Regions from separate parts of the Anoxybacillus sp. UARK-01 genome, predicted to be linked through region 4. Evidence: riboswitches for the same ligand, from Rfam matches in the RefSeq annotation. Region 4 holds a riboswitch; each other region holds the start of a gene.

Region 1 (2,204 bases), on a different contig from region 4:
AACAGGCAGGTCTCCTGACTTAAGGATCATTGCTTTCCGCTCGCCTTCCCAATCTTTGATCAGTGGCAGTAAAGCGGAAAGCTCCTCTATTACAGTGGCGGGACCGTGCCGGAATCTCACCGGTCTTCCCTTTTCATCCGCAGGGAGCCTTGGACTGGGCCATTTAGTCTTGACTCACCTTTGGAACCTGTTCCCACATTTATTTTCTTGTTCGCCAAGAAAAAAACGCTTCAAACCTCCATTCTAAGCCTGTCATGAAGTATCAGAAAAATTTTACAATAACCCTATCATTCTTCGAAAAAATTGTCAAGGAGATTAAGTCTTCTGATTCATGGCGCAAATCTAATTTCGACAGAAGTCGATCGCTTTTATTAAGATTAATCATTCAAAAAGAGCATTCCAGTTTCAAAGCGTAACAAGTATCAGCCAATAAGCTGTAGACCGTGTTGTTCGAATGCTCAACCGTTGAAATCGGAGCATCACCTTCTCATTTTTTATCCTTAAGTTATATCTAGATAACTTTCATGATCGAACACTGTCGGAAGCAGCCCAGGCCACCTGTTAGAAAGTTAAGAATTTTTTTGTTTTCGTCTCAGAAAAAATATGATATAGTGAACTTGAAAATTGAATAACTTTGGTTAGGATCAGGTACCGGTAAGCAAAAGAGCGCTTGACCGGTTTAAAAGGGAAGTTCGGTGCAAATCCGACGCTGTCCCGCAACTGTAAATGGGAGCAACCTGCCAAAACCACTGTTGAATGCTTGACATATCAACGGGAAGGGGCTAGGAAGCGATGAACATAAGCCAGGAGACCTGCCTGATTCGGTCCACACCAAAAACCTACGAGGATAGGGGGTGTTGAGGAAGCGGAAAAACATATGTTTTTTTGTATATGTTTTTCATAGGGGATCGTATGCGCTTTTTCAGCATCTTCATTTGCGAAGATGCTTTTTTTATTTGCTTCAAGCGCATGTCCATCATTCGAATCGTATCGGAACTTGAGAACGAAAGGACAGACATCATGCACAACACATTCGGAACAAAGCAATATTTTTTGGAAGCGTTTAAGCAAACGGTCATGAACAATTTTACAAAACATCCACCCGTTTCTTTAATGGATCTGTACGATCATTATCAATCGGAAATTGCCGTCCGCCTCCCTTTGTCAGAACAGCCATCATGCCGTGCTAATTTGCAGCAAGCATATCAAGAAATACGACAAGAACTTGTTTTCAGCAAGGAGTCGGCCGACGAAAGCAAATGATTTTAAATGAAGGAGGGATCTTTTTGGAATTTCGTCCGGGGTTAGAAGAAATCATAGCGGCTGAAACGAAAATTTCATTTCTTGATGTGGAGAATGAAGAAATCGTCATCCGGGGATATGATCTGATCAAGCTGGCAGAAACCAAAACATATACCGAGGCAGCACATCTGCTTATTGAAGGAAAACTACCGTCACCGCCAGAAAAAGAGCGCTTTGAAATGCAGCTTCACACACAAAGAACACTGCCGCAAGAACTGGTGAAAATTTTGAAGCAGCTGCCGCAAACTGCCCATCCGATGGATGCACTGCGAACCGGTATTTCCGTTTTAGCCAGCTTTGACCCACATCTCGATGAACGAACAGAAGCGGCTAATAAAGAAAAAGCGATTAAGCTTTTGGCTCAAATACCTGCCATTATTGCAAGCAGCCATCGCCTGTTGCATAACCATCCAGTCGTTCCATCGCACCAAGAACTCTCTTACAGCGCCAATTTTCTATATATGCTGACAGGGAAGCAACCAAGCGAGCTGGAAGTGAAAATATTTGACCGTTCGCTCATCGCTTATATTGAACATGAGCTGCCAAACTCGACATTTACAGCGCGGGTCATTTCCTCCACCCACGCCGATTTGTACGGAGCATTGACAGGGGCTGTGTCATCGTTAAAGGGGCATCTTCATGGAGGAGCCAACGAGGCCGTTATGTATATGCTCAAAGAAGCGGAATCGCCAGAAAAATACAAACAGCTGCTCTATCAAAAGCTAGCCAATAAGGAACGAATTATGGGATTTGGTCATCGCGTATACATGAAAAAGATGGATCCACGAGCCTTGCTTATGAAAAAGGCGCTTCAAGAGCTTAGCGAAGTCTGCGGCGACACGACTCTGCTCGAAATGTGCGAGGCGGGAGAAACAATTATGAGAGAAGAAAAAGGACTCTAT
Region 2 (2,204 bases), on a different contig from region 4:
GGCCAAGTCAGAAAGAAAAGCGGCTAAAAAAATGACAAATCGCTGCGAAATGTTATACCTTTTTCCTAAACGATACACCCCGTATGCTACTAGCGGACCGCATACCGCCATTGACATCGCGTTCGCTCCTAATGTCGTCAATCCCCCATGCGCCAGTAGTAACGCTTGGAATAAAAGAACGATGCTCCCCATCACCGTCATCGTTAGCGGACCAAATAAGACGGCCCCGAGCCCGACTCCAGTCGGATGGGAGCTGCTGCCTGTCACCGATGGGATTTTTAATGCCGAAAGTACAAAGGTAAAAGCTCCTGAAAGCGCAATCAACAATTTTAATTCAGGATGGCGCTTTGTGATCTTCATCAGCGCTCGCACTCCGGCGATGAAAAACGGCAGAAAAACAATCCACCAAAATAGCGCCCATTTCACCGGCAAAAATCCTTCCATAATATGCATAGCATAGGCTGGTGTACCGCTATTGACAGTAAAATAAACAACAAGGCCACATAGCAGCAGCAGAAACTTCCATTGCTTCATACCCTCTCCTCCTTGATGCTAGCTTTTTTAGTAATGCCAACCGCAGCTGTTGGATGGCACATCGATAATCCATCTTCTCCATACTGATAGGTGACGATATCTTTTAAAGGATCACCATCTTTTAAATGTGTTTGGACAAGCTCTCTTCCTTTATCCGGCGTCACCCCCTTGTACCAAACTCCTTGCGGATACACGATTACTACGCACGCATCATTACAGCGGCCATTGCAGCGCGTTCTCGTTGTGTGTACAGTGCTGTCCAATTCCAGCCGCGCAATTTCATCACGAATGGCGATTGTCACCTCCTCTCCGCCTTTTCGCATGCAGCTGCCGCCGTTACAGATCAATACGTGATGCTTTACTCCAGTTAAATTCCACGTTGTCACACCGATCCTCTCCTTTTTGATGAAATAAAAAAGCACCTCTATCGATAGAGGTGCAGAAAAATGCATACGGCCAATCACAAATGCATATGTATACCATTCCCCCGCACGTCTACCTATAATCCCGTAGGTATCCGGCCGAGCAAATAAGGCAGGTCTCCTGACTTAGAATCATCGCTTCATTGCGCCTTCCCGAAGTTTCCTTCAGTGACATGATGCAATGAAGCTCCTCATCACAGTGGCGGGTACCGTGACGGCTTTTCACCGTACTTCCCTTTTAAGCCTGTCCCAATAGAGAAAGGCACCTTACTTGCTTTAGCAAACGATTCAATGATTCAGTTGTTCCTCCACAATGATATGATGAATTTTCGAAAAAAGTCAACCATTTTTATTTTTCGAACAGTTTTGTTTTAGCGACAACAACTCCATCGCTATCAACATACACATGCGCGCCCGGCTCCCAATGTACGCCCCCGAATTCAAGAACGTGATCACGCGCCCCTTTCCCTTCTTTTTTGCTTTTGACAGGGCATGTCCCAAGAGCGATTACGCCAAGCGGCATTTGCGCAATTTCAGCTGAATCGCGAATGCAACCATGGACAATCACGCCTGCAAGTCCTCGTTCACAAGCGATTTGTGCCAGACGATCTCCGAGCAATGCACAATTTCGCGAACCTTTTCCATCAACAACTAACACCGTGCCTGCCGGAATGGTTTCTAGCGCTTCGCGAACGAGCACATTGTCCTCGAATACCTCAACAGTGGCAATCGGTCCGGAAAACTCTGTTTTTCCGCCATAAGAATGCAACGGTAATTGGCACACTTGCAGCTCCGACAAAAATTGATCACATAAATCTGCTGTCTTCATTTAATTTCCCTTCCCCCATTTTTCTTTGTCTATTAAATCCTTTTGACATTTTGAAAAAAAATCCTGCAAAATCCGTCAAAAAAAAAAACAGAGGAACGGTGAAATAAGAAGAACTAATATGGTTTCCCGCAAGTGTGGATGATCATTTTACTAAAAATATGGAATGATTGAGCTAGACACAAGCTTTTCTGCCATATGCATGCCCAGTCGGCAAGTCATTTGCTTGCCGACTACGGTAGAAAAGCTGGGAATCAAGTAATGCCAATGATTTTTATTGGATCATCAGCACACCGGATTGTTTACATAAAATTATTATCGTAACACATTCTAGTCGAGCCTCTGCAGGCAGTCCCTATATAAGCAGGTTTCGACAGCACGCTTTGGCGTGACCGAGACAAGTCAGCGGCCTATCCTCTAAC
Region 3 (2,204 bases), on a different contig from region 4:
TGTAAGAAAAGAAAAGGGAGGAGATGCTGGATGTTTGGCAAAGTTGCTGCTGATGTTCTCGGATTAAGTGATATCGGCTCTGTCATTAAACCCGAAAATTATGATAAAGTGGACGCAGACGATTATGTGATGCATGAAGATGGAGAAAAGATTTATTTTTTGATTAAGTCCAAATCAGATGAATATTGCTTTACTAACCGAGCGCTTATTCATTTAGATGGGACGAGCGCGACAAGTAAAAAGCGAACGCTGCGCCGTTATGATTACTATAAGCATCCAATTGCTGGCGTATCGCTTGAGACGGCAGGCACGGTCGATTTAGATGTAGAGATTAAATTTACTATCGGATCGGAGCACTATTCGATTGATGTGCATAAAAAGCATCTGGAAGAAGTGAAAGATTTATATAAAGCACTTTTAAAAATTTCAGAAATTTGCCATGAAAATGAAACGACGCTCGACTTTGCGCGAAAAAGTCTCGATGTTGCCTCCTCCGTGCTAGGGCGTGTCGCCAGCACTCCAAACAGCATTGCTGAACAGTTTAAAGAGCTAAATCAAATCGCGTTCAACTGGCTTGTTGAGACTAAGAAGCAGTATACAGTGAAAGATTTTGGGGATGTATTTGAACGCTATATTAACAATTAATAGCGATCCAAACGACTCGAATGGCGCTAAACTGCTGTTCGAGTCGTTTTTGCGGTAAGCCGGTGGATGTGCTTTCATCACGCCAATGCGTTAAAAAATGAGATCCATATAAATAGAGACGGGAAAAATGGCGAATTCCGTCATTTTTTTGTTGCCAAACAGCCTTTCGTCCTTTAATATTGTAACTGTCAATTGTTCGATTATTTTTTACAATTGCATATCGATGCAGAAGGGTGCCGAAGTGAGCGAATCGCTAATAGGCTTAATAGGGAATCTGGTGCGAATCCAGAACTGTCCCCGCAACTGTAAATGCTGACGAAATGAAATAACCACTGTGCGGTATTGATGGGCAAGCTGTTGACCGCATGGGAAGGTTCAAAGTAGGATGAAGCATAAGTCAGTAGACCTGCCCTGACTGCTCGATGTTTCCAATCTTCGGGGGGTGAGATGGCGAAACGGCAAAAGGTGGCTATTATGCTGCCACAACTCTATGGTTTGTCGTTTCTTGCTCATTCCGTCCGGGATGGGCATTTTTTAATTTATATGTGCAGGAGGAGAAACCATGATGAAGCAACTGAGGTATTATACGTGGCTGCTTGTGTTGATGCTGACGTTCGGCCTTCTTGCCGCGTGCGGTAATCAAGAAACAGACAAATCCACTCATTCATCCAATGCGAAGCAAGAAGCAACAGCTGCTTTCCCGGTAACCGTTAAGGACGGATTAGGGGAAGAGGTCACGATTCAGTCCGAACCGAAAAAAATCGTTTCGTTAATTCCGAGCAATACGGAAATTGCCTATGAACTTGGTTTAGGAGAGAAAATGGTTGGAGTCAGTGATTTTGATAACTATCCGGAAGATGTAAAAAATAAAGAAAAAATTGGCGGCATGGAGTTTAACGTGGAGAAAATTATTTCACTCAAGCCTGATTTAGTGCTTGCCCACGCATCGAGTGCCCATAATTCGCGGGACGGCCTGCAGCAGCTGAAGGATGCGGGAATTACAGTGCTTGTTGTGAACGATGCCAAAACATTTGATGATGTTTACCATTCGATCCAATTAATTGGACAAGCAACAGGGACAACGAAAAAAGCCGATCAAATTGTTAACCAGATGAAATCAAAGCTTGAAGCCATCAAGGAAAAAGCAAAAAACGTGAAAAATCCGGTAAAAGTATGGGTGGAAGTGCAGCCGGCGCCACAAATTTATACAGCAGGAAAGGGAACATTTATCAATGACATGCTGCAAGCGATTTCAGCAGAAAATGTGGCTGGCGATCAAGAAGGATGGCCGATGTTTACGGAAGAAAAAGCGGTAGCGCTCAATCCGGATGTAATTGTTGTCACGTATGGAGACTATGTGAAAGATGCTGTAAAGCAAGTGATGGCACGACCGGCGTGGAAGGACGTTTCGGCGGTTAAAAATCAACGCGTATATGAGGTGAATTCTGATTTAGTCACAAGATCAGGCCCACGCCTTGTTGAAGGGGTAGAGGAACTTGCCAAAGTCATTTATCCGGAAATCTTTAAATAATATAATTGCCTACGTCATCGCTCTTACG
Region 4 (2,204 bases):
AATGATAAAAATAAGGCAGGGCTCTTTTTCTATATACGAGGCGATATAGGATATAGTCGATGATCAACAAACAAAATCCATTAGTAAAGGGTTAAGAAAACGTGAAAGCAATTGAACGGTTGTTATGGAGTATTGCTTTACCAGGATTCGGACAGCTTTTGAATCAAAAGTATCTCAAAGGAACCATCTTTATTTTATTAGAATTTATTGTAAACTCTCAATCCCGATTTAATGAAGCCATTCGCCTGAGCTTTTTGGGAAAAACAATCGAAGCAACCCAAGTCATTGATTTTCAATGGCTTATGTTTTATCCGTGTTTGTATTTTTTTGCAATGTGGGATGCTTATAAAGATGCTGACGGTGGTCGCTCTCCTTACGCTTTTCTTCCATTCGTTTTTTCAGCTTATTTTGTCACAGTTGGACTGATGTACTCTTCCCGCGTTACCATCTTCGGCATTTTTTTTGGACCAATTTGGCTGCCAATGCTCTCAGTTATTCCTGGTGTGCTCACCGGTTTACTGATTCGCTCGCTGCTTATTAAATTTCTCCCACTTCAAAAATAAACGCGCCGATCGAGCGCGTTTTTTATTTTTCCACTTCAGAAATATTATAGTTGAATTTTCCATTGATTTATTATATGATGATACCAGTGCAACTAACAAACACAATATATTGTATCGAAGAATAAAAACAAAAACTATATATAGTAGAACAAACCACAAGTAAAGGTGTCCCTTAGGACTTAATAGGGAATCTGGTGTAAATCCAGAACTGCCCCCGCAACTGTATGTGCGGACGAAATGGAAGCTCCACTGTATACGAAAGCTTATACGGCGCGTATACGGGAAGGATCCAAAGTAGGAAGAAGCACAAGTCAGGAGACCTGCCTTGCTTGTTTCGTTTCACATTCTTCGGGGAGGGAGAAGATGAAGCGATGGTTTAAGAAGGGAAGTTTTATTCCTTTTTATACTATCGTTTCATCCACTCAATCCGGAGTGGATTTTTTTATTGGAAAGAGGAGGAGCCGATAATGACGTTTACTTTTCAAACCGTTTCTCAAGAAGAATTGATTGCCTGGATTCATGATCTTACAAATGAATTTCCTCATCTAGACACATCCGAATATATCAAGCGTGTGCTTCGCATGATTCAAAACAAAGACACTGCGTCCTTCGAACAAATGGCAAATGATTGCATTCTTGAGGGACTTTCATATATTAGCGAAGCAGAACCAGACTGGACCTTTGTTTGCGCCCGCATTTATTTACAGAAGCTTTATCACGAAGCAGCTCAAAATCGCGGTTATCATCCAAAAGAACGCTACGGTGATTTTTACGAGCTGGTCGCTTCTCTCGTTTCCAAGGGAGTTTACAACCATTCTTTGCTTGATGATTATGAAAAAGAAGAAATTAAAGAGATTGGAGCGATCATCAATCCAGAAAAAGACAAGCTATTTACCTATATCGGTCTCCGCACGCTTGCAGATCGCTATCTTGCCCGTGATTATGAAAGAAATTTATATGAACTGCCGCAAGAGCGCTTTCTCATCATCGCGATGACATTGATGGCCAAAGAGCCAAAAACGCAGCGACTTGCCTTTATCCGAGAAGCATACTGGGCATTAAGCAATTTATATATGACGGTTGCCACTCCGACTTTAGCCAATGCAGGAAAAAACTATGGTCAGCTATCAAGCTGCTTTATCGATACGATTGATGACAGCCTGCAAGGTATTTACGACAGCAATACCGATATTGCTAACCTTTCCAAGGCAGGGGGCGGCATTGGCGTCTATCTCGGAAAGATTCGCAGCCGCGGCAGCGATATTAAAGGATTTAAAGGGATTTCATCCGGCGTGATTCCATGGATGAAGCAATTGAATAACACCGCTGTCAGCGTCGATCAGCTTGGCCAAAGAAAAGGAGCCATCTCTGTCTACTTAGACGTGTGGCATAAAGATATTTTTGCTTTTTTAGATGCCAAATTAAACAATGGCGATGAACGGATGAGGACACACGATTTATTCACAGGCGTTTGCATCCCTGATTTATTTATGGAGCAAGTAGAAAAACGCGGAGATTGGTATTTATTTGATCCACACGAAATACGACAAATCATGGGATTCAGTCTAGAAGACTTTTATGATGAAGAAAAAGGGGACGGCAGTTTTCGTCAAAAATATTGGGAATGCGTTCAAGAAAAGC

Evidence for each region. A riboswitch is a leader RNA that binds a small molecule or an ion and turns the genes downstream of it on or off. The one in region 4 is predicted to bind cobalamin.
Region 1: it holds a riboswitch for cobalamin, as region 4 does, so the genes downstream of both, B6A27_RS03280 (hypothetical protein) here and B6A27_RS04750 (ribonucleoside-diphosphate reductase subunit alpha) in region 4, are expected to answer to the same signal.
Region 2: it holds a riboswitch for cobalamin, as region 4 does, so the genes downstream of both, B6A27_RS09195 ((2Fe-2S) ferredoxin domain-containing protein) here and B6A27_RS04750 (ribonucleoside-diphosphate reductase subunit alpha) in region 4, are expected to answer to the same signal.
Region 3: it holds a riboswitch for cobalamin, as region 4 does, so the genes downstream of both, B6A27_RS13785 (ABC transporter substrate-binding protein) here and B6A27_RS04750 (ribonucleoside-diphosphate reductase subunit alpha) in region 4, are expected to answer to the same signal.

What each region holds. Positions count from the first base shown of each region.
Region 1 is NZ_NASY01000026.1:45,669-47,872, forward strand. Features, by position in the region: cobalamin riboswitch at 1-168, opposite strand, end outside; cobalamin riboswitch at 630-834, shown strand; gene B6A27_RS03280 (hypothetical protein) at 1,021-1,263, shown strand; gene mmgD (citrate synthase) at 1,260-2,204, shown strand, end outside.
Region 2 is NZ_NASY01000041.1:92,749-94,952, reverse strand. Features, by position in the region: gene B6A27_RS09200 (energy-coupling factor ABC transporter permease) at 1-534, opposite strand, end outside; gene B6A27_RS09195 ((2Fe-2S) ferredoxin domain-containing protein) at 531-920, opposite strand; cobalamin riboswitch at 1,051-1,241, opposite strand; gene rraA (ribonuclease E activity regulator RraA) at 1,306-1,785, opposite strand.
Region 3 is NZ_NASY01000047.1:323,796-325,999, forward strand. Features, by position in the region: gene B6A27_RS13780 (PH domain-containing protein) at 31-645, shown strand; cobalamin riboswitch at 860-1,073, shown strand; gene B6A27_RS13785 (ABC transporter substrate-binding protein) at 1,211-2,176, shown strand; gene B6A27_RS13790 (FecCD family ABC transporter permease) at 2,142-2,204, shown strand, end outside.
Region 4 is NZ_NASY01000031.1:53,152-55,355, reverse strand. Features, by position in the region: gene B6A27_RS04755 (hypothetical protein) at 102-563, shown strand; cobalamin riboswitch at 709-905, shown strand; gene B6A27_RS04750 (ribonucleoside-diphosphate reductase subunit alpha) at 1,031-2,204, shown strand, end outside.